One region of the Janthinobacterium goodfellowi genome, then DNA from elsewhere that is predicted to be linked to it. Evidence: predicted binding sites of a transcription regulator. Region 1 holds the regulator's gene; each other region holds the start of a gene.

Region 1 (7,379 bases):
GCTGTTCCGTGTCGAGCTTGGTATTTCCCAGCAGATACACCATGCCCAGCACGGCATTGAGGGGCGTGCGGATTTCATGGCTCATGTTGGCCACGAAGTCGCTCTTCGCGCGGTTGGCCGCCTCGGCCCGGTCGCGTTCCTGCTCCAGCTCCGCCGCGCGCGATTCGAGTTCCTGCTGCAGCCGGTCGCGTTCGCTCATCAGGCCGTTGAACGCTTCCGTCAGTTCGCCGATCTCGTCGCGCTGCTGCACCGGCACGGGGGTGAAACGGCTGCCGCTGGTGCGCAGCGCCTGCAGGGTGTCGCGCAGGCGCACCAGGGGCGAGAGCAGGCGCACGGTGACCCAGCCCAGAACGGCTGCGGCCAGCAGCGAGGCGAGGATGCTCCACAGCACCAGCCGGTACAGCACGCCGTCGAACGGTTCGAAGGCGTCGTCGAGGGGCAGCGAGGCGGCCAGCAGCCAGTTCACCGATTTCAGGCGCTTGAAACTGTTGACGGCCGTGATGCCGCGGCTGTTGGTGCTGACCATGGTGCCTTCGCCATCGTCCTTCAGCAGCTGGGTGGTCGTCAGGTTGGCGTTCGGCAGGCGCGGCTGCAGCAAACGGCTGGTGTCGGGGTGCAGCACATAGCGCGGCACGGCGCCGCGCGTGAGGATGAAGTAATAGCCGCTCTTGCCGATCTTTTCCGAACGCAGGCGGCCCAGCAGGTTGTCCTTGTACAGGCGCAGCACGCCGATCAACACGCCGGCCACCCGGCCATCGGCGGCGAGTATGGGCGCGACCATCTGCACGATGGGCATGCCGCTCGATTTGCCCAGCATCGGCTCGGTGATCATGGGCTGGCGCGTGCGCAGCACGGTCTGGAAGTACTCGCGCTCGGCGACGTTGATGCCGGCGCGCCCCGCCACTTCCGGCATGTCGGCCACGACGGCGCCGTACGCGTCGAGCACCAGCACGTCGTCGAACAGCACCAGCATCGAGCGGCGCGAATAGTAGTCGCGCAATTGGGCGGGCTGGCCGATCAGTTCCGGCGGCTGCTGCCGTGCCGTCAGGGTGACGATCTGCAGCAGCATGCCCAGCTTGTCGTCGAGTTCGGCGGCGGTGCGGGTGATCAGCGACGATTGCTGGCTCAGCAGGACCCGGGTGAAATCGTCGCGCATGTGCTGCACCTGGATCATGGTGACCAGCGCGATCATGGCGATCGAGGTCAGGCTGGTAGCCAGCGCGACTTTTGCTTTGATGCCGAGAGGCTTCATGATTTCCTTTTCAGTACCGTGCGGCACAGGCGGCAGATAATGCTGTCAGGAATTTTCCTATCAATACCCCAGCTTGGCAAGCGCCGCCACGCAAATTGCCCTCTCCGCATGGGCTTTTGACGATGTTGCCATATAATTAAAGGCTGGACGTCGTTTATTCGCCGAAATTACGGTGAAATTGGCACACGGCAACCCGGTATGCAGTAAACTTGTTGTTGCATTTTCTTAAAGGTACCGACATGACTGAAGCGCTACTCACTCCAACCTTGCCCACAGTGAACGTGGAAGCGTTGCGAGCGCGATGCTCGACGTGCAGCATGCATCAATTGTGCCTGCCGATGGGCCTTGATGTGGGCGACATGGACAGGCTGGACCAGATCATCGGCCGCCGCCGCAAGATCGTGCGCGGCGCCTCGCTGTTCCGCATCGGCGACTCGTTCCAGAACCTGTACGCGATCCGCCTGGGGCACTTCAAGACGTACCAGATCAATCCGGGCGGCGAAGAGCAGGTGACGGGTTTCCAGATGGCCGGCGAACTGCTGGGCATGGACGCCATCAGCGCCGACCGCCACCACTGTAATGCGGTGGCGCTGGAAGACAGCGAAGTGTGTGAAATCCCGTTTTCCAGCCTGGAACAATTGCTGGGCAATATGCCGACCCTGCTCCGCCATTTCCACCGCATGATGAGCCAGGAAATCACGCGCGAGCAAAGCGTGATGCTGTTGCTGGGCAATATGCAGGCGACGCAGCGCTTTGCCGCCTTCATCGTCAACCTGGCGTCGCGCTATGAGGCGCGCGGCTATTCTGGCAGCAATTTCCAGCTGCGCATGTCGCGCGAGGAAATCGGCAACTACCTGGGCCTGACCATCGAGAGCGTCAGCCGCCTGCTGTCCAAGTTCAAGAAGGAAGGCTGGCTGCGCGTCTCCAACCGCGAGATCGAGATCCTGCAGCCGGCCAAGTTAAAAGCCATTACGGCCGGCACCGACGTCTGTAAATAAGGCTTACAGTTCCTCATCCGCGTGCAGCGCGATGCTGCGTTGCAACGGCCAGGTCCAGATGCCGGACAGGCGCCACTCGCGTTTGTCGTTTTCCACCAGCACCTGCCAGCGGCTGCGCTCGAGCATCGGCAGCGCCACCGAGAAATTGCCGGCCGCATCGGGCTGCACCAGCAGCTTGATATCCTTTTCCGGCAGGGTCGCATGCGCCAGGTGCAGCTGCAGCGGCCCCTGGTACGCCTTGCCGAAGCTGTGCACGGAACCGCTGAGGCGCGCTGCAGCGACGTCATACGCCAGGGTCGTATCCATCGCCAGGTTGCTGGCGACCGTATCGCGCCGCAAATCCTGGTTGATCGCCTTGCCCTGCTTGTAATAATCGCCCACCACCAGCGCGTCGGGCTGCGTAAACGCGATATAGCCCATGAAGCTGCCGACGACCACGGACAGGCCGGGACCGATCATCAGCAGCCATGGCCAGCGATGCTTGTACCACGGGGCAACGGGAGCTTGCAGTTTCAGACTGTCGGACATGGTATTTCTCCTGTGTTTCTGTGTGTACGGCCAGCCCCCATGCGGGGACCGGCCTTCCTGCATTAGCGCGGCACGATGAAGACCGCGCTTTCGCGCACATGCAGCGACGGATCGTCCAGCGAGTGCAATTCGATCGCTATCTTGTTCGACCCCTTCTCGCCGACGCCGTGCGGCACGCGCAGGCGGATCGGCCAGCCCAGCGTTTCCGTCGGCTGCAAGGTCACTTCTTCGCGCGTCAGCAAGGTCAGGCCCGGCAAGCCGGATGCGCTGATTTTGAAATGCTGGCTTTGCTCCGAGGTGTTCATGATCTGCAAACGATAGACGTTTTCGATCATGCCGTCTTCCACTTCGCGTCCCATCGAACCGCGGTCGCGGATCACGTCCATTTTCAGCGGCGTGCGCAGGGCCAGCGAAGTACACACGGCGATGATGATCAGGGCCAGGATGGACGTGTAGATCAGCACGCGCGGGCGCATGGCGCGCTGGCGGATCTGCTTCGAATTGAAGTTGTTTTCCATCGCATGGTCGGTGCTGTAGCGTATCAGGCCACGCGGCCGCTCGACCTTGTCCATCACGGTATTGCAGGCGTCGACGCAGGCGGCGCAGCCGATGCATTCATACTGCAGGCCGTTGCGGATATCGATGCCGGTCGGACACACCTGCACGCACAGGGTGCAATCGATGCAGTCGCCCAGCTTGTCGTTGTTGCCGGCCTTCTTGCTCATCGCGCCGCGTGGTTCGCCGCGCTTGGCATCGTAGGTGATGATCAGGGTGTCCTGGTCGAACATGGCGCTCTGGAAGCGCGCGTAGGGGCACATGTATTTGCACACCTGCTCGCGCAGCCAGCCCGCGTTGCCGTAGGTTGCCAGGCTGTAGAACAAGACCCAGAACCATTCCCAGGGACCGAAATTGAGGGTGGTCACCTCGCGCGCCAGTTCCTTGATCGGCGTGAAGTAGCCGACAAAGGTAAAGCCCGTCCACAGGGCGATGGCGCCCCAGACCAGGTGCTTGGCCGTCTTCTTGAATGCCTTGCGCACGGAGGGGCCCTGCTTGTCGAGGGCCATGCGCGCGCTGCGCGTGCCCTCGATGCGGCGTTCGACCCACAGGAAGATTTCCGTGTACACCGTTTGCGGGCAAGAGAACCCGCACCACACCCGCCCGGCAATGGCCGTGACGAGGAACAGCAGATATGCACAGATGATCAGCAGGGCCGCCAGATAGATGAAATCCTGGGGCCACAGCACGACGCCGAAAATGTAGAACTTGCGCGTGGTCAAATCGAACAGCAGGGCTTGCCTGCCATTCCAGGTCAACCACGGCAAGCCGTAGAACGCGAGCTGGGTAAGCCATACGCATACCCATCGCCAGGTAGCGTAGCGTCCTTTGGCCTCGCGAGGGTAGATTTGCTCGCGGGCCGCATACATCTTGATGACTTGAGGTTCCATTACATCATTTCACGGGCGTCTGGGGATTCGACAGGCTCCAGACATACGCCGACAGCACGTGTACCTTGGATTCGCCGAGGAAGTCGCTGAAGGCCGGCATGGTGTTGTTGCGCCCCTTGCGCACGGTTTCCATGATGGTATCGGCGCTGCCGCCGTACAGCCAGATCTTGTCCGTCAGGTTGGGCGCACCGAGCATCTGGTTGCCCTTCGCATCGGCGCCGTGACAGGCCATGCAGGCGCCGAACTTGGCCTTGCCCAGCACGGACTTGACGGGGTCCGAGGTGGAACCGGACAGGCTCAGCACATAATGGGCCACGTTCTCGACATCCTTTTCGGAACCCAGCGCGGCGCCCATCGGCGGCATCTGCCCATTGCGGCCGTGCATGATGGTGGTCTTGATGATGTCGGGATCGCCGCCATACAGCCAGTCCTTGTCGGTCAGGTTGGGGAAGCCCTTGTTGCCGCGCGCATCCGAACCGTGGCATTGCGCGCAGTAGGTCAGGAACAAACGCTGGCCGATCGCTTGCGCCTGCGGATCGGCGGCCACCGTCTTCAAGTCCTGGCTCAGGTACTTGTTGAACAGGGGACCGTAGTCGGCTTCCGCCTTCTTCAGCTCTTCTTCGTACTGGCCCGTCGATTTCCAGCCCAGGCTGCCGGCATAGGTGCCCAGGCCCGGGTACAGGAACAGGTAGGCCAGCGCGAAGACGATGGTGATGTAGAACAGCCACATCCACCAGCGCGGCATCGGCGTATTGAGTTCCTTCAAGTCCTCGTCCCAGACGTGGCCCGTGGTGCCGTCGGCGGGGGCGCCGGCGGCCACTTTCACTTTCGACTGCGAGTACAGCAGCACGCCGCAGCCGATGATGCCCAGCAGGGACAGCACGACGATGTAGATATTCCAGAAGCCGTTGGTAAAGTCAGCCATGGTTGCGCTCCTTCGCCAGGTTCGTCTCGGCCTCGGCCGGATAGTCGAGCGCGTCGTCGGCGAACGGCAGGCGCGCCGCCGCGTCGAAGTCGCCATTGCTGCGGCTGAACGTCCACCACAGGATGCCCACGAACGTCGTAAAGGAAACCACCGTCATGACGCTGCTGGCGCTGTCAAACAGGTTTTCGATTGCCATGCTAATTCCTTGTTTTGATTAATGTACCGAGGCCTTGCAGATAGGCGACCAGGGCGTCTTCTTCCGTCTTGTCCTGCAGCTGCGCGGGGCCGGCGGCGATCTCTTCATCGCTGTACGGCTGGCCCAGGCGTTTCAGGGCGCGCATCTTCGGCATGATGTCGTCGGGTACCAGCTTGGTCTTCGCCAGCCATGGGTAGGCCGGCATGTTCGACTCGGGCACCACGTCGCGCGGGTTGTTCAAGTGCGTGCGGTGCCATTCGTCGCTGTAGCGGGCGCCCACGCGGGCCAGGTCGGGACCCGTGCGCTTGGAACCCCACTGGAACGGACGGTCGTAGACGAACTCGCCGGCGACCGAATAGTGGCCATAGCGTTCCGTTTCCGCGCGCAGCGGACGCACCATCTGCGAGTGGCAGTTGTAGCAGCCTTCGCGCACGTAGATGTCGCGGCCCGCCAGGCGCAGCGGCGAATACGGTTTCAGGCCGGCGACGGGCTCCGTCGTGCTCTTCTGGAAGAACAGGGGGACGATCTCGACGGCGCCGCCGATACTGATCACCACCGTGACCAGGGCGATCAGCAGCCAGGGGTTTTTCTCAATCCATGCATGTGAAAATTTCATTTGCTTTTGCTCCTATCAGGCGTGCGCCGCGTTCAGTTCCGGAATGCGGGCGACGGGGAGTTTGCTGCCGCGCAGAGTCATCCAGGTGTTGTAGCCCATGATGCACATACCCGACAGGTACAGCAGGCCACCGGCCACGCGCACCACGTAGTACGGATACGTTGCTTTCACGCTTTCGACAAAGGTGTAGGTCAGGGTGCCGTCCGGATTGACCGCGCGCCACATCAGGCCCTGCATCACGCCGGCGATCCACATGGCGGCGATGTACAGCACGATGCCGATGGTGGCCACCCAGAAGTGCACGTCGACCAGGCGCGTGCTGTGCATCTGCGTGCGGCCCGCCAGGCGCGGCAGCAGATAGTAGATCGAACCCATGGTGATGAAGCCCACCCAGCCCAGAGCGCCCGCATGCACGTGGGCCACGGTCCAGTCGGTGTAGTGCGACAGCGAGTTGATGGTCTTGATCGACATCATCGGACCTTCGAAGGTGGCGATGCCGTAGAACGACAGCGAGACGATCATGAATTTCAGGATCGGGTCGGTGCGCAGCTTGTGCCAGGCGCCCGACAGGGTCATGATGCCGTTGATCATGCCGCCCCAGCTTGGCGCCAGCAGGACCAGCGAGAAGACCATGCCGATCGATTGCGTCCAGTCAGGCAAGGCCGTGTAGTGCAGGTGGTGCGGGCCCGCCCACATGTAGGTGAAGATCAGCGCCCAGAAGTGGACGATCGACAGACGGTACGAGTACACGGGGCGCTCGGCCTGTTTCGGGATGAAGTAGTAGACCATGCCCAGGTAGCCGGCGGTCAGGATGAAGCCCACCGCATTATGGCCGTACCACCACTGGATCATGGCGTCCTGCACGCCCGCGTAGGCGGAATACGACTTGGTGAACGAGGCCGGCATGACGGCGCCATTGACCACGTGCAAAATCGTCACAGCCAGGATGTAGGCGCCGAAGAACCAGTTGGCCACGTAGATATGCTTGACCTTGCGCTTGATCAGGGTGCCGAAGAAGACGATGGCGTAGGCGATCCAGACGATGGCGATGAGGATGGCGATAGGCCATTCCAGTTCCGCGTATTCCTTGCCGCGGGTCAGGCCCATGGGCAGGCTGACGACGGCGCACAGGATCACGGCTTGCCAGCCCCAGAACGTGAAGGCGGCCAGCTTGTCGGAAAACAGGCGCACCTGGCAGGTGCGTTGCACGACGTAGTACGAAGTGGCGAACAGGCCGCAGATGCCGAAGGCGAAAATCACCGCATTCGTGTGCAGCGGACGCAGACGTCCGTATGTCAGCCAAGGTATGTCGAGGTTCAGGGCAGGCCAGGCCAGCTGAGCGGCGATGATAACGCCAACCAGCATGCCGATGATGCCCCATACCACAGTAGCGACCGCGAATTGCTTCACGATCTTGTA
Region 2 (7,379 bases), on a different contig from region 1:
TTCAGCAGTTCGCGCAAGTCCAGCTGCAAGCGGCAGCACATGGAGCGTATCATGTTTGGCTTGAGTTCCGAATTGATGAAATTCTGAAAGTAGGGCAGGCCGTAGCGGGCCGTCATCTCGAACAGGCGTTCGGCATTCTCGCTATGCCAGTCGAAATCCTCGGTGATGTTATAGGTGGGGATGGGGAAGGTGAAGACGCGGCCCTTGGCGTCGCCCGCCATCATGATCTCGATGTAGGCGCGGTTGATCATGTCCATTTCCGCCTGCAGCTCGCCATAGCTGAAGTCCATTTCCCGGCCGGCGATGACGGGAATTTGCTCGCGCAGGTCGTCCGGGCAGACCCAGTCGAAGGTGAGGTTGGTGAACGGCGTCTGCGTGCCCCAGCGCGACGGCACGTTGAGGTTGAAGATCAGCTCCTGCATGTACTGGCGTACGTCTTCGTAGCGCAGGCTGTCCTTGCGGATGTAGGGCGCCATGTAGGTGTCGAAGGAGCTGAACGCCTGCGCGCCGGCCCACTCGTTTTGCAGGGTGCCGAGGAAGTTGACGATCTGGCCGATGGCGCTCGACATGTGCTTGGGCGGGCCCGATTCGATCTTGCCCGGCACGCCATTCAAGCCTTCATGCAGCAGGGTGCGCAGCGACCAGCCGGCGCAATAGCCGGCCAGCATGTCGAGATCGTGGATGTGCAGCGCCGCCTCGCGGTGCGCCGCGCCCACTTCCGGCGGATACACCTGGTCCAGCCAGTAGTTTGCGATGACCTTGCCCGACACATTGAGTATCAGGCCGCCTAGCGAGTAACCCTGGTTGGCGTTGGCGTTCACGCGCCAGTCGCGCCGCTCCAGGTACTCATTGATGGACGCGGCGACGTCGACCTGGCCGCGTGTGGGGGAAACTGCATTTGTCGTCATGAAACCTCCAATAAACACAACATGCGGTGTTTTTATGGAGATTAATCACTAAATATAGTGGCGTCAAAGGGCGCGTGCAGTGGCGTGACGAATCCTTGATGCAGGTGAAAAAAACACCTCAGCCGCGTTTGTTCCAGCGCGTTTCGCGCAGGATCAGCCAGCTCGCGCAAAAGAACGCGGCGCCGCAGGCGGCGATGCTGATGACAGACGCGGGCAGCACGTGCGTCCAGATTTCCAGCGGCGTGTAGGTGCTCCAGCTGGCCACGCGCGCGTCGAAGGTGACGTAGTTCGCCAGCAGCCAGTAGACGGCCAGCAGGCCCGTGCAGATGGCGGCCTGACGCAGCAGCGGCATCTTGCGGCGCGCGAACACGGCCAGCAGGAACAGCAGCAGCACGCCTGGATACGCGCCCAGCACTTCCGGCGACAGCACGGAGATGGTCCCTGTCTCATAGCCATCGGCCGGACCGGCCCACTGCACCTGCAGCGCGGTGAGAAACAGGGTAAGCAGGAAAATCAGCAGCGGTTTGCGGGTCATGGCGGGCAATCGGATAGGGAAAAAGTGGGGCATTTTACAGCCAGGTCAAGCAAGTGGAACGCGCGCCAGTCATGCATGCATTCCTTCACCTGCGTCAAGGACTGGGCGGCATGGGCGGGGCTATAGTCTGCACCCTGAGCCGATACAGGACTGAGAACACCATGATGCTTGAATCAACCACCGCCACCCGCGTGGCCGGACCGCTGGAACTGGTCTGCCCCGCCGGCAGCCTGCCCGCCTTGAAAGCGGCCGTCGACAATGGCGCCGACACCGTGTACCTGGGTTTTCGCGACGCCACCAATGCGCGCAATTTCGCTGGCCTCAATTTCGACGAAAAGGCCATCGCCGAGGGCGTGCGCTACGCCCACCAATATGGACGCAAGGTGCTGCTGGCGCTGAACACCTATCCGCAGCCGCACAACTGGGCCGTGTGGCGCAGCGCCATCGACCGCGCCGCGCAGGCCGGCATCGACGCCATGATCGTGGCCGATCCGGGCCTGATGGCGTATGCGGCGCAGCATCACCCGCAGCTGCGCCTGCACCTGTCCGTGCAAGGCTCGGCCACCAACTACGAAGCGATCAATTTTTACCATGAACACTTCGGCATCGCCCGCGCCGTGCTGCCGCGCGTGCTGTCGATGGCGCAGGTCGAACAATTGATCGCCAAGACGGAAGTCGAGATCGAAGTCTTCGGCTTCGGCAGCCTGTGCGTGATGGTCGAAGGGCGCTGCGCGCTGTCGTCGTATGCGACGGGCGAGGCGCCGAACACGCACGGCGTGTGCTCGCCGGCGAAATCCGTGCGCTGGCTGGAAACGCCGAACGGCCTCGAATCGCGCCTGAACGGCGTGCTGATCGACCGCTACGCACCCGGTGAAAACGCCAGCTATCCGACCCTGTGCAAGGGGCGTTTCGAAGTCAACGACGAAGAGTATTACGCCATCGAGGAGCCGGCCAGCCTGAATACGCTGGCGCTGCTGCCGCAACTGATCGCCATGGGCGTGCGCGCCGTGAAGATCGAAGGGCGCCAGCGCAGCCCCGCCTATGTGGCGCAGGTGACGCGCGTGTGGCGCGAAGCGATCGACGCCTGCCGCGAAGGCAATGCGCGCTACGCCGTCAAGCCGGGCTGGATGGCGGCCATGGACAAGCTGGCCGAAGGCCAGCAGCACACCTTGGGTGCCTACCACAGATCTTGGAAATAAAGGATGAACATGCTGAAGCTTTCACTGGGCCCCTTGCTGTACTACTGGCCGCGCGCCACCGTCTTCGACTTTTACCAGCAGATCGCCGGCACCGCCGTCGATATCGTGTATCTGGGCGAAACCGTCTGCTCGCGCCGGCATGAGCTGCGCCTGGCCGACTGGCTCGATATCGCCGACATGCTGGCCGCCGCCGGCAAGGAAGTGGTGCTGTCGACGCAGGCGCTGATCGAGGCGGGCGCCGAACTGGCCACCCTGCGCCGCATCACGGGCAATGGGCGCTACGGCGTCGAGGCCAACGACATGGGCGCCGTGCACTGCATGGAAAAGGGCGCGTCCTTCGTCGCCGGCCCCCATTTGAACCTGTTCAATGGTCCCAGCCTGCAGCTGCTGGCGCGCCTTGGTGCGCGGCGCTGGGTGATGCCGCTGGAAATGGGGCAGACGGCGCTGGCCGAGATGCAGCGCCAGAAACCGGAAGGGCTGGAGACGGAAGTGTTTGCCTACGGCCGCATGCCGCTGGCGTTTTCCGCGCGCTGCTTCACGGCGCGCAACCGCAACCTGCCGAAGGACGACTGCGGCTACAGCTGCCTGGAAGAGCCGGACGGCCTGCTGCTGCGCACGCGCGACGCAGTACCCTTCCTCGTGCTGAATGGCACGCAGACGCAGTCGGCGCTCGTCTACAACCTGGTGCGCGAACTCGATGCCATGCGCGACATGGGCGTGGATGTGGCGCGCATCAGCCCGCAGGCGATGAACACTGAAAAAGTCATCGCCATCTTCGACCGCGCCCGCCGCGGGCAGGTCAGCGGCATCGGCGCCCAGGCCCAGCTGGCGGCCTGCCAGCCGGCCGGCGCCTGCGACGGCTATTGGCACGGCCAGCCCGGCATGGAACAGCACGCCGCCCATTGAACGCATCGAAAGGAAGCACCATGCAAGATCAACTGGAAAGATTGCCCGTCCCGGCCAAGCCTGCCATGAGCAAGCCTGCCGTGTCGTACCGGCTGCCCGAACCGCTGGCCGAATTGCTGTCCAAGCTGCCGCCGTATCCGGCCTCCTGGCTGTTCGTGCAAGGCTTGAACCGCCTGCTGGCGCCGCAACTGCCCGACGACGTGCGGCGCAGCCTGGAAGGGCGCAGCCTGCGCTTGCGCCTGCTGGACGCGGGTATCGCCTTCGATTTCGAGTGGCAGGGCACGGTGTTCGTGGCCGAGCGCTATGCCGACGTGCCGGACCTGTGCATCGCCGCCAGCGTGCATGATCTGATGCTGCTGGCGCGGCGCCAGGAAGATCCGGACACCCTGTTCTTCAGCCGCCGTTTGAGCCTGGAAGGCGATACGGAACTGGGTTTGCTGTTCAAGAATACGCTCGACGCCATCGAATTGCCGCCGTTCGACCTGCAGGCGCTGGGACCGCGCCGCGTGCTGGCGCATCTGCGCGACCGGGGCGCGCGGGAAGGCTGAGCGGGAAGCTGGCGGCGGCAGGCGTTCAGTGGCGGCAGTGGCCGCAGGCGCCGCTGCACGAGGCCAGCTGTTCTTCATCCGTCGCTTCGCCCATGAAGCCGGCGTCGTTGACGGCGGCCAGCAAACGCTCTTGCGTGGCCAGCCGTTCGTCGAATTGCACCGTGGCGCCGTGGCGCGCCAGCGAGACGCAGACGGTGGCCACGCCCGTGACCGCCTCAAGTGCGCCCGTCAATCTGTCGGCGCAGCCTTCGTGATCCATTCCAATAATATTCAAGCGCGCTGTCTGCATGTGGTCCTCTTGTTTTTCAGATAAAAAAACAGCGTAGGCGAGGGGCGCGCATGCCGTCCAGAGCCGCACGCAAGATTTATTTTCTATTTGCGGTTTTATTGATCTGGATTAATTCCTACCCCTCCAGTCCGGCCTGAAACTGCTGTTGTTTTATACACAGTTTCCATAATCCAGTCGACAATCGTGCTCTGCTGCGTGATACTGTCATTCTGATAAGAATGCTGATGAACGCACTGGAAAGGAGGGGCCATGCAGCGCCGCCCCCTGCTCAAGCTTGCCGCCCTGTGGCCGTTGGGCGCCGCCGCCGGCACGCCGTTGCCGCTCGTGTATCCGCGCCACCAGGCGCTTGATGATCCGCAGCAAGGTTATGTGACGGCCTTGCTGCAAATGGCGCTGGCCCGGTCGGGCCAGGCGTATTCCTTGCGCCGCTCCGAACTGCGCATGGTGCAGACGCGCGCCATGCAGGAAATCGCCATGGCATCGGGCAGCGTCGACGTCGTCTGGGCCATGACGAGCCGCGCGCGCGAAACGCAATTGTTGCCGGTGCGCATCCCCATCGACCGTGGCCTGATCGGCTGGCGCGTGGCCCTGATCCACGCCCGCCAGCCGCTGCTGCTGCGGGGCGTGCGCAGCATCGCCGCCCTGGCGCGGCTGTCGGCCGGCCAGATGCGCGACTGGCCCGACTCCGCCATCCTGCAGGCGAATGGCCTGCGCCTCGATACCTCGAGCACCTACGAAGGCCTGTTCCAGCAACTGGCGGCGGGACGCATCGATTACTTTCCCCGCTCCGTGATCGAAGCCCAAAGCGAGCTGGCCAGCCATGCGCAATTGCCGCTGGCGCTAGACACCCACCTGGTCATCCGCTACCCGGCCGCGCTGTATTTTTTTGTCGGCAAGCACCGGCCGGAACTGGCGCGCCACATCGAAACGGGGCTGGAAACCATGCTGGCCGATGGCAGTTTCGCGCAGCTGTTCCAGCGCCATTTCGGGCGCCTGGCCGAGGCTTTGCAACTGTCCCGTCGGTACGTGCTGGAGCTGGCCAATCCGGACTTGCCGGAGGAGACGCCGCTGGCGCGCAAGGCACTTTGGTATCGTCCAAAACATTACTAATAGTTTTATTGATCAGTGTCAAACAACCGCTCCAATCGTGCGCAGGATGTTTGAGGAAACGCAAGGCGAGTTCAACAGAACACCTGTTGACACTTATAAAATTTTCGCCGAACATAATTCCATCTTGCAACACTTTGCAACACTTTCCCAGCGAAGGCCGCCATGGCGGCTGTCGTGCCGGACCCGTGCGCCCGTTCAACAGCAAGCTGCCGCCAGCCGCTGAACGTCCTGTTCCCTTGTAACCATCCGTTATCTTTTCGAAGGTTTGCCCATGCTCGACTCGATCACGTCGGTATTGCGCCAGGTGCCGGAATTGGCCCTGTTCCTGGCGCTGGCGCTTGGCTACGCGGTAGGGCAGATACGCTTCGGACCCATCCAGCTGGGCGGCGTGTGCGGCACCCTGATCGCCGCGCTGCTGATCGGCCAGCTGGGCATTACCTTGGACGCCAGCGTCAAGAACGTTTTCTTCATGCTGTTCATCTTTGCCCTCGGCTATGCGGGCGGTCCCCAGTTCTTCGCCAACCTGAATGCCAAGGGCTTGCGCCTGGGTCTGCTGTGCCTGATCGAAGTGGTGGTGGTGCTGGCGCTGGTGCTGCTGGCCACGCGGTTCCTGGGCCTGGACCAGGGGACGGCCGCCGGCATGATGGCGGGCGCGGCGACGGAATCGGCCGTCGTCGGCACGGCCACGGACGCGATCTCGAAGCTGGCGCTGCCGGCCGCCCGCATCGCCGAACTGCAAGCCAACGTGGTCACCGCGTATTCCATCACGTACATCTTCGGCCTGATCGCCATCGTCATCGTCACCAGCCAGATTTTTCCGCTGTTGTTGCGCGTCAACCTGCGCGAGGAAGCCGATAAATTGTGGGAAAAGATGGGCGGCGCGCAAACCGATGGCGACGGGGTGCAGGCCACGCCGGAAATGGTGGGCCGCGCCTACCGCATCAGCCGGGGTGCGGGACGCCGCCTCGATGCATTGCAGCATATTTTTGCGGGCCGCGCCAGCATCACGCGCGTGCGCCGGCATGGCAAGGTCTTGCCGCTGGAGCCGGCACTGCGCCTGCGCAATAACGACGAAGTGCTGGTGATCGGCCACCGTCCTGCGCTGGTGGCGGCCGAAGCCATCCTGGGCGAGGAATTTGCCGATACGACGGGCTTGAACATGGCCGTCTCCGCCGTCGAAGTGGTGCTGCAGCAAGCCGCGCTCGTGGGCCAGCCCTTGCGCCAGCTGGCCTTGCCCACCGGCGTGCACGTGGCGGCCGTCGTCCGTGGCGAGCACAGCATGCCACCCTTGCCCGACCTGGCCCTGCAGCGCGACGACGTGCTGCGCCTGTACGGCACGACGGATGGGCGCGAACTGAACACGGCGCTGGCCGCCATCGGCAAGCGCGTGCCCACGGGCGACCGCAGCAATATCGTCTACGCCAGCATCGGCATCGTGCTCGGCGTGTATATCGGCGGCTTTAGCGCCAGGCTGGGCGGCATTCCGTTTTCGCTGGGCACGGGCGGCGGGGCCTTGCTGACGGGGCTCGTGTTCGGCTGGTACCAGGCGCGAAAACCGGGCATGCCGGGCATCCACCCCAGCGCGCTCGACATGATGAAGGATATCGGCCTGGCCACCTTCATCGCTTGCGTGGGCCTGGCGTCGGGACCGCAAGCGATCGAGCTGGTGCGCCAGTACGGCCTGTCGCTGCCGCTGATGGGCGTCCTGATCGCCGTCATCCCCGCCTCGCTGTCGTTGCTGGTGGGTCACTTTTTCCTCAAGCTGGAAGCGCCCGTGCTGCTGGGCGCCATCGCCGGTCAGCAGTGCAGCACGCCAGCCTTGTCGGCCGTGCAGAACGCGGCCGGCAATTCCACGCCCTTGCTGGGCTACACGATCACGTATGC
Region 3 (7,379 bases), on a different contig from region 1:
CGACGCGCTGCGCAGCGGCCAGCTGGTGGAAGTCTTGCCCGGCTACACCTTGCGCCCACGCACCTTGTACGCGCTGTATCCGCACAGCCGCCAGCTGTCGCCGAAGGTCAGGGTCTTCGTCGATTTCGCCGTGCAACACTATCAAAATCGCCACTGGGATTGATCAAGCCTGCTGCAGCGCCTTGTACACGGCGCGGAACTGCTGCGTCAAGCCGCCGTAGCCCCAGGCTGCCTGGCGCGCGTCGTGCACGTGGATATAGCTGACGTCATGCAAGGCCCCGAGATGCTCGCGCATGGCGGCGAACACGGCAGCGATATACGCGGCCTTTTCCGCCGCCATATTCGTTTCATCGCTGATCAGGATATCGAGGAAAAAGCTGGCCTTGCCCTGCACCTGCAGGGATGGCCCGCCGACAAACCAGTGCGCCGCGTCAAGATGGCTGATCGCCACCGATGTCAATGCGGGCGCCTTGTGCAGCAACTGTGCCGTCAAGGTGCTCAAGGTGGCGGCGATGGCGGCCGACTGGCGCGCATCGGGCGTGGTGGACAAACGCAGGTTCAGGATGGGCATGGGATGCTCCGCAAGTGGATGAAGCCCCATTCTAGGCAGGCGGAAGGTAAAACGGCAGCCCTCGCCAGGTACAGGATCTGTGCATATTCCACACACACAAAAAAGGGCTTGCCGCGGCAAGCCCTCGTTGCATCCAGCCCGCTGGCTTAGCGGCGCTGCACCTTCATCAAACGTCCGCCCACGGACGACGACAGGCTGACCTCGAAGCGGCCACCGGCCGGCAAGGCGCTGACATCGACGCTGGCTTTGCCACCCGTCAAGTCACTGGCGACCACCGTCTTGCGGCCATCGGCGGCCACGTGCAGTACGGCGGCGTAGGGTTCCGCCTCGGCATTCCAGACCAGCGCCAGCTTGCCGCCGCTTTGTGCCGCGTCGAACGTGGCATCGTTGGCGGCGGCCTTGCTGCGGCGCGCCGGACGCTCCAGCTTGGCCAGGGCCTTGCCATTTTGCAGCACTTGTACATCGCTGATGTCGCCCGGATTGGCGAAGCTGACGCGGAAATGGCTCATGGCGCTGCCGCCATGGTCAGCCACGGAGACCCCATCGAAGGGCAAGTCGATAGTCTGTCCCGACGCCATCAACACGCGCAGGGTATATGCATGGCCGCTGCCACTGGCGGCGCCGCCGGTGCGCGTCGACGAAGCCACGGCAGGGCGCAGGGCCACGCCCGTCGGCGTGATGCGGCCGGAAATGGTCAGATAGCCGTTCTCGGCCACGGACATGCTGGCGGCCAGCACATTGCTGCCCGTCGCCAGCGTGCTGCGGCTTTCCAGGAATTGCTGCACCCGCACATAGCTGTAGTCGGAGAACCAGGCGCCGCTGCAATAGCTCATCACGTCCTTCATCGGCGTGCTGCCGTAGACTGCCTTGCTCAACTGGCCGATGCCGCCCGCATAGCTGCTGTTGTACAGCGGTTGCGGCCCCAGGTCGCCGTTTGCATACGGGTAGTCGGTGACCGCACCGGCCGGGCCGCCGCAAGCGACGTGCTTGAGCGAATGATTGTGGCCCAGCTCATGCACAAGCGTGGTCAGCCATTCAGGCCAGCTATTGCCGAACGGATCGACAGAGGCAATGCTGCTGAACCTGGCGTCCAGGCCGATGGCCGCCGTAAAGGCGCTGTCGCTGCCAGCCGGATTGACATATGCCAGACCGGCGGCACGCGTGGAGGACATTTTCGGCACGAAGCCATAATAATAGGCGCCGTTATCTTCCTGGGCGCGCTTGCTGTTCAGGGCTTCCAGGGTCGTGTTCCACCAGCTGTCGGCCGTGCTGCTGCCCGGCACGCTCAGCGGGGCGCGCGTGGTAATGCTGATATTTTCCGCCGCATACGGATACACGCGGGTCAGCGCGGTGCGGATCACCTCGGCGTCAGGCAGTTGCGCCACGCCATCGTCGGTGCTCAGCGGCACCAGCACCAGGTGGATTTTCGCCGCGCTGGCCACGACGGGCGCCGCTTCCTGGCTCACTTGCGTACCATCATTGCCCACGGCCGTCACGCGCACGCGCACGCCGGGCAAGATCCAGCCAGCAGGCAGGACGGCGCTGAAGTTGCCGTTGAAACTGTAATCGCTTTTCACCGTCGGCAAGACCGATGGACCGCTCATGGTGATGCTGCCCAAGTTGCTGCCATTGGCGGCCGTCGCATTCAAGACCACGGCCGGGCTGGCCTGGCCCGCTTGCGTAGCGAGCACGGACACGCGCACGGCGGCCGACTTGCCGCGCGTCAGGCGCAAGGCTGCATCGCTGGCGTTCAGGTTCAGTACCTGCGCGAAATCAATGCTGCCCAAGGTAAAGGCCGATACCGTGCCCGCATTCACGGCGATGCGCGCAGCGGCCGACAGCATCACGCTGCCCGTTGCCGAGGCTGGCGCGGATAATACCAGTTGGCTGGAACTGGCGCTGACGATGACGGCTGGCGTACTGCCCACCGTCGCCGCGCTGACTTGGTCGAGATTGCTGCCCTGCACTGTCACTGACAAGGTCGCGCCGTTGACGGCCGACGTGATCGATGTCACCGCCACGCTGGCCAGGACCGTGTACGTGTCGCTGCTGATGACATCGTTGTACGGACCGCGCACCGTCAGCGGTCCCGTTGCCGCGCCCGCAGGCACCAGCACCGTCACGCTGCCCGCCGTCTGGCTTTGCGGCGTTGCCGCCGCGCCATTGCCGAACTGCACCGCCGTCACGGCGCCCATGCCGCCGCCCGCGATCGTCACGCTGGAACCGACACCGCCCGTCGCCGGCGCAACGCTGCTCACGCTCAGCGGCAGGTACACGTTCACGTTATAGCTGGTGGCCGCCGTGCCGCTGGCGCTGACCAGGCTCAAGGCACCCGTGACGGGTACGCCCGGCATGGTCAGGGTCACGCTGGTGTCGCTGACGGCAGTGCTGGCAACCGTCACGCCCCCGACGTGGAAGGCCGTCACACGGCTCAGATTCGTGCCCGTCACCACCAGGCTGCCACCGACGGCAACGTTCGCCGCCGAGACGGCCGTCACGGCAGGAATCACGACGGGATTGCCCGACGTGGTCGCCACCACCGTGTCACCACCGCCACCGCCGCCCCCGCCGCAAGCGGACAAGCCCAGCACGACAAACAAAGCCACAAGCAGATGGTTTTTCATGGCTGGCAACCATGTTGGTGCAGCGCGATGCCGGGCAGGACACGAGAGAAATGTGACATATTGGTGACTTTTGGTGAGAATTTAAGTTCGAAGAACCAATATTATGGGTTAATTCGATTCCCAAAGACAACTATTAATGCTTTTGATTCAATTGGTTTTGATAATAATTAAGATATCTGCTTAGAAATTTTTATTCTGGGAATTATTCGCGTCACTCTGTATTGTCTTAAATCAAGATTATTTTCCTTTGCAGCTATTGCTATTCAATTCATTAAAAATATCTTGAGATAGCGCAAATAATGTGGAAATTTTTCCACAGCCTAGACGTCGTGCCTTCCTGCCAATTTTGGCGGAAGAATTAACGTTTTGAGTAAGATTTTCAGGAATGTAATTTTCAGCAGCGGGGGCGGGGCAAGGCGATGTGTTGCAAGAAGGCCTGCCGTGGGGCGAACGGCCGCTTTTGCTTAAAACCAAAGCAGCCTGATGCCGTATAATTTTAGACCCGGTGAAATCAGGCGATTGCCACCTTCTGCCTGCCCTACCCGGCCGGCACTCTCCGTCAGCTGATCCTGCTGGCCCGCAACCGCCCCGTACAGTCTTGTCGCCGCGCCGCCGCCCGTTTGCCTATTGAAAGCATGAAATGAACGATACCGTGATCCCCGCCATGTCCCCGACCGAAGCCACCTTGCGCGCCATCCTGGCGCAGCGGATCATGATCCTCGACGGCGCCATGGGCACGATCATCCAGCAGTACAAGCTCGACGAAGAAGCCTACCGTGGCGGTCCTGCCGGCCGCTTCATCGATTTCGCCGCGCCGGCCGACAGCGGCGCGCGCGAACTGTTCGTCAAGGGCAACAATGAGCTGCTGACCCTGACGCAGCCGCACATCATCCAGGAAATCCACGAGCGCTACCTGGCGGCCGGCGCCGACCTGATCGAAACGAATACCTTCGGCGCCACGACGATCGCGCAGGACGATTACCACATGGCCCACCTGGCCTATGAAATGAACGTCCAGGCGGCAAAACTGGCGCGCGCCGCCTGCGACAAGTATTCCACCCCGGACAAGCCGCGCTTCGTCGCCGGCGCCCTGGGACCCACGCCGAAGACGGCGTCGATCTCGCCCGACGTCAACGACCCGGCCGCGCGCAACGTCAGTTTCGACCAGCTGGTGGCCGCCTACCTGCAGCAGACGCAGGGCCTGGTGGAAGGCGGCGCCGACGTACTGCTGGTGGAAACCATCTTTGATACGTTGAACTGCAAGGCGGCCCTGTTCGCCATCGACCTGTACTACGAGCAGAATCCGACCGTCGTGCGCCTGCCGCTGATGATTTCCGGCACCGTCACGGACGCCTCGGGCCGTATCCTGTCGGGCCAGACCGTGCCCGCCTTCTGGAATTCCGTGCGCCACGCGAAACCGCTGACCATCGGCCTGAACTGCGCGCTGGGCGCCGCCCTGATGCGCCCGTACGCGGAAGAGCTGGCCAAGATCGCCGACACCTTCGTCTGCATCTACCCGAACGCGGGCTTGCCCAACCCCATGAGCGACACGGGCTTCGACGAATTGCCGGCCGACACCTCCGCCTTGCTGCGCGAATTCGCCGACGCGGGCTTTTTGAACATGGCGGGCGGCTGCTGCGGCACCACGCCCGAGCACATCGCCGCCATCGGCGCATTGCTGTCGAAAAACACGCCGCGCACGGTGCCGGCCCCATCGCACGACTTGCGCCTCGCGGGCCTGGAACCGTTCGTCGTCAACGACGAGTCGCTGTTCGTCAACGTGGGCGAGCGCACCAACGTCACGGGCTCCAAAGCGTTCGCGCGCATGATTCTCAACGAGCAATACGACGAAGCCTTGTCCGTTGCCCGCCAGCAAGTGGAAAACGGCGCGCAAGTGATCGACATCAATATGGACGAGGCGATGCTCGATTCGCTGGCCGCCATGACGCGTTTCCTGAACCTGATCGCCTCGGAACCCGATATTTCGCGCGTGCCCATCATGGTCGACTCGTCGAAATGGTCGGTCATCGAAGCGGGTTTGAAATGCGTGCAGGGCAAGGCCATCGTCAACTCGATTTCCATGAAGGAAGGCGAGGAAGAATTCCTGCGCCAGGCGAAACTGTGCCGCCGCTATGGCGCGGCCGTGATCGTCATGGCTTTCGATGAAAAAGGGCAAGCCGACACCTTCGAGCGCAAGATCGAGATTTGCGCGCGCGCCTATCACTTGCTGATCGATGCGCTGGACTTCCCGCCCGAAGACATCATTTTCGACCCGAACATCTTTGCCGTCGCCACCGGCATCGAAGAGCACAACAACTACGCCGTCGATTTCATCAACGCCACGCGCTGGATCAAGGAAAACTTGCCGTACGCGAAGATCTCGGGCGGCGTATCGAACGTGTCGTTCAGTTTCCGCGGCAACGATCCCGCCCGCGAAGCCATCCATACCGTCTTCCTGTACCACGCCATCAAGGCGGGCATGACCATGGGCATCGTCAACGCCGGCATGGTGGGCGTGTACGACAATCTGGACCCGGAATTGCGCGAGCGCGTGGAAGACGTGGTGCTGAACCGCCGCGAAGACTCGACCGAACGCATGATCGAATTTGCCGGCACCCTGAAGGCGGGCGGCAAGGCCGAGGCGCAAACCCTGGCCTGGCGCGAAGGCACGGTACAGGAACGCCTGTCGCACGCGCTGGTGCACGGCATCACGCAATTCATCGTGGAAGACACGGAAGAAGCGCGCCAGCAGCTGCTGCACAATGGCGGGCGCCCCATCCACGTGATCGAAGGCCCCTTGATGGCCGGCATGGACGTGGTCGGCGACCTGTTTGGCCAGGGTAAAATGTTCCTGCCGCAAGTGGTGAAATCGGCGCGCGTGATGAAGCAGGCCGTGGCCCATCTGATTCCGTTCATCGAGGAAGAAAAACTGCTGGAAGAGCAGCGCACGGGCATCGTCGCCAAGCCGAAAGGCAAGATCATCATGGCGACCGTGAAAGGCGACGTGCATGACATCGGCAAGAATATCGTCACGGTAGTCTTGCAATGCAATAACTTCGAAGTGGTGAACATGGGCGTGATGGTGCCGTGCTCGGAAATCCTCGCGCGCGCCAAGGTGGAAAACGCCGACATCATCGGTCTCTCGGGCCTGATCACGCCATCGCTGGAAGAAATGGCGTATGTCGCCAAGGAAATGCAGCGCGACGAACATTTCCGCATGCTTAAGATTCCCCTCTTGATCGGCGGCGCCACCACCAGCCGCGCCCACACGGCCGTGAAAATCGCGCACAACTACGAAGGTCCCGTCATCTACGTGCCGGACGCTTCGCGCTCCGTGTCCGTGGCGCAATCATTGCTGACGCCGGAACAGCGCGACAAATACGTGGAAGACATCGAGCTCGACTACGCGCGCATCCGCGAGCAACATGCCAACAAGAAGGCCCTGCCCATATTGCCGCTGGCGCAAGCCCGTGCCAACAAGATGGTCGTGCCCTTCGATGGCGCCTGCACGCCCGTGAAGCCGAAGTTCATCGGCCGCCGCGTGTTCAAGAATGTCGACCTGGCTACCCTGGCCAACTATATCGACTGGGGCCCGTTCTTCCAGACCTGGGACCTGGCCGGCCCCTTCCCCGCCATCTTGACGGATGAAGTGGTGGGCGACGCAGCCACCAAGGTCTATGCGGAAGGCCAGGCCTTGCTGAAAAAACTCATCGACGGGCGCTGGCTGACGGCCAACGGCGTCGTGTCCCTGCTGCCGGCGAATAGCGTCAATGACGACGATATCGAGGTGTACACGGACGATACGCGCAGTACCGTGGCGTTCACGTACTACGGCATGCGCCAGCAAGGTGTCAAGCCCGTGGTCGACGGCGTGCAGCGTCCGAACCAGTGCCTGGCCGACTTCATTGCGCCAAAGGCATCGGGCGTGAAGGATTACATCGGCATGTTTGCCGTGACGTCCGGCCTGGGCATCGAAAAGTATGAAAAACGCTTCGAGGATGCGCACGACGATTACTCGTCCATCATGTTGAAGTCGCTGGCGGACCGTCTGGCCGAGGCGTTTGCCGAATACCTGCATGAGCGCGTGCGCAAGGATTTGTGGGGCTATGTGCCGGACGAGCATCTGGGCAACGACGACATGATCGCCGAGAAATATGTCGGCATCCGCCCGGCGCCCGGCTACC

Evidence for each region. Region 1 encodes FNR, which switches genes on or off when oxygen is low (the NO sensors DNR and NnrR bind a similar motif). Its sites were predicted from a motif close to TTGATNNNNATCAA; they were not measured.
Region 2: ubiU (ubiquinone anaerobic biosynthesis protein UbiU) is a predicted target of FNR. The motif match lies at 1,528-1,541, and genes of this name have one in related genera.
Region 3: ACQ4WQ_RS25185 (IPT/TIG domain-containing protein) is a predicted target of FNR. The motif match lies at 3,417-3,430, and genes of this name have one in related genera.

Annotation. Positions count from the first base shown of each region.
Region 1 is NZ_JBNYXN010000003.1:730,599-737,977, forward strand. It holds gene ACQ4WQ_RS15720 (response regulator) at 1-1,252, opposite strand, end outside; gene fnr (fumarate/nitrate reduction transcriptional regulator Fnr) at 1,492-2,250, shown strand; gene ACQ4WQ_RS15730 (FixH family protein) at 2,254-2,778, opposite strand; gene ccoG (cytochrome c oxidase accessory protein CcoG) at 2,841-4,223, opposite strand; gene ccoP (cytochrome-c oxidase, cbb3-type subunit III) at 4,228-5,148, opposite strand; gene ACQ4WQ_RS15745 (cbb3-type cytochrome oxidase subunit 3) at 5,141-5,344, opposite strand; gene ccoO (cytochrome-c oxidase, cbb3-type subunit II) at 5,346-5,960, opposite strand; gene ccoN (cytochrome-c oxidase, cbb3-type subunit I) at 5,976-7,379, opposite strand, start outside.
Region 2 is NZ_JBNYXN010000005.1:260,611-267,989, forward strand. It holds gene ACQ4WQ_RS20085 (ribonucleoside triphosphate reductase) at 1-908, opposite strand, end outside; gene ACQ4WQ_RS20090 (hypothetical protein) at 1,027-1,443, opposite strand; gene ubiU (ubiquinone anaerobic biosynthesis protein UbiU) at 1,605-2,642, shown strand; gene ubiV (ubiquinone anaerobic biosynthesis protein UbiV) at 2,652-3,548, shown strand; gene ubiT (ubiquinone anaerobic biosynthesis accessory factor UbiT) at 3,569-4,096, shown strand; gene ACQ4WQ_RS20110 (heavy-metal-associated domain-containing protein) at 4,122-4,385, opposite strand; gene ACQ4WQ_RS20115 (substrate-binding periplasmic protein) at 4,635-5,495, shown strand; gene aspT (aspartate-alanine antiporter) at 5,767-7,379, shown strand, end outside.
Region 3 is NZ_JBNYXN010000008.1:51,237-58,615, reverse strand. It holds gene ACQ4WQ_RS25195 (LysR family transcriptional regulator) at 1-163, shown strand, start outside; gene ACQ4WQ_RS25190 (tautomerase family protein) at 164-571, opposite strand; gene ACQ4WQ_RS25185 (IPT/TIG domain-containing protein) at 718-3,195, opposite strand; gene metH (methionine synthase) at 3,836-7,379, shown strand, end outside.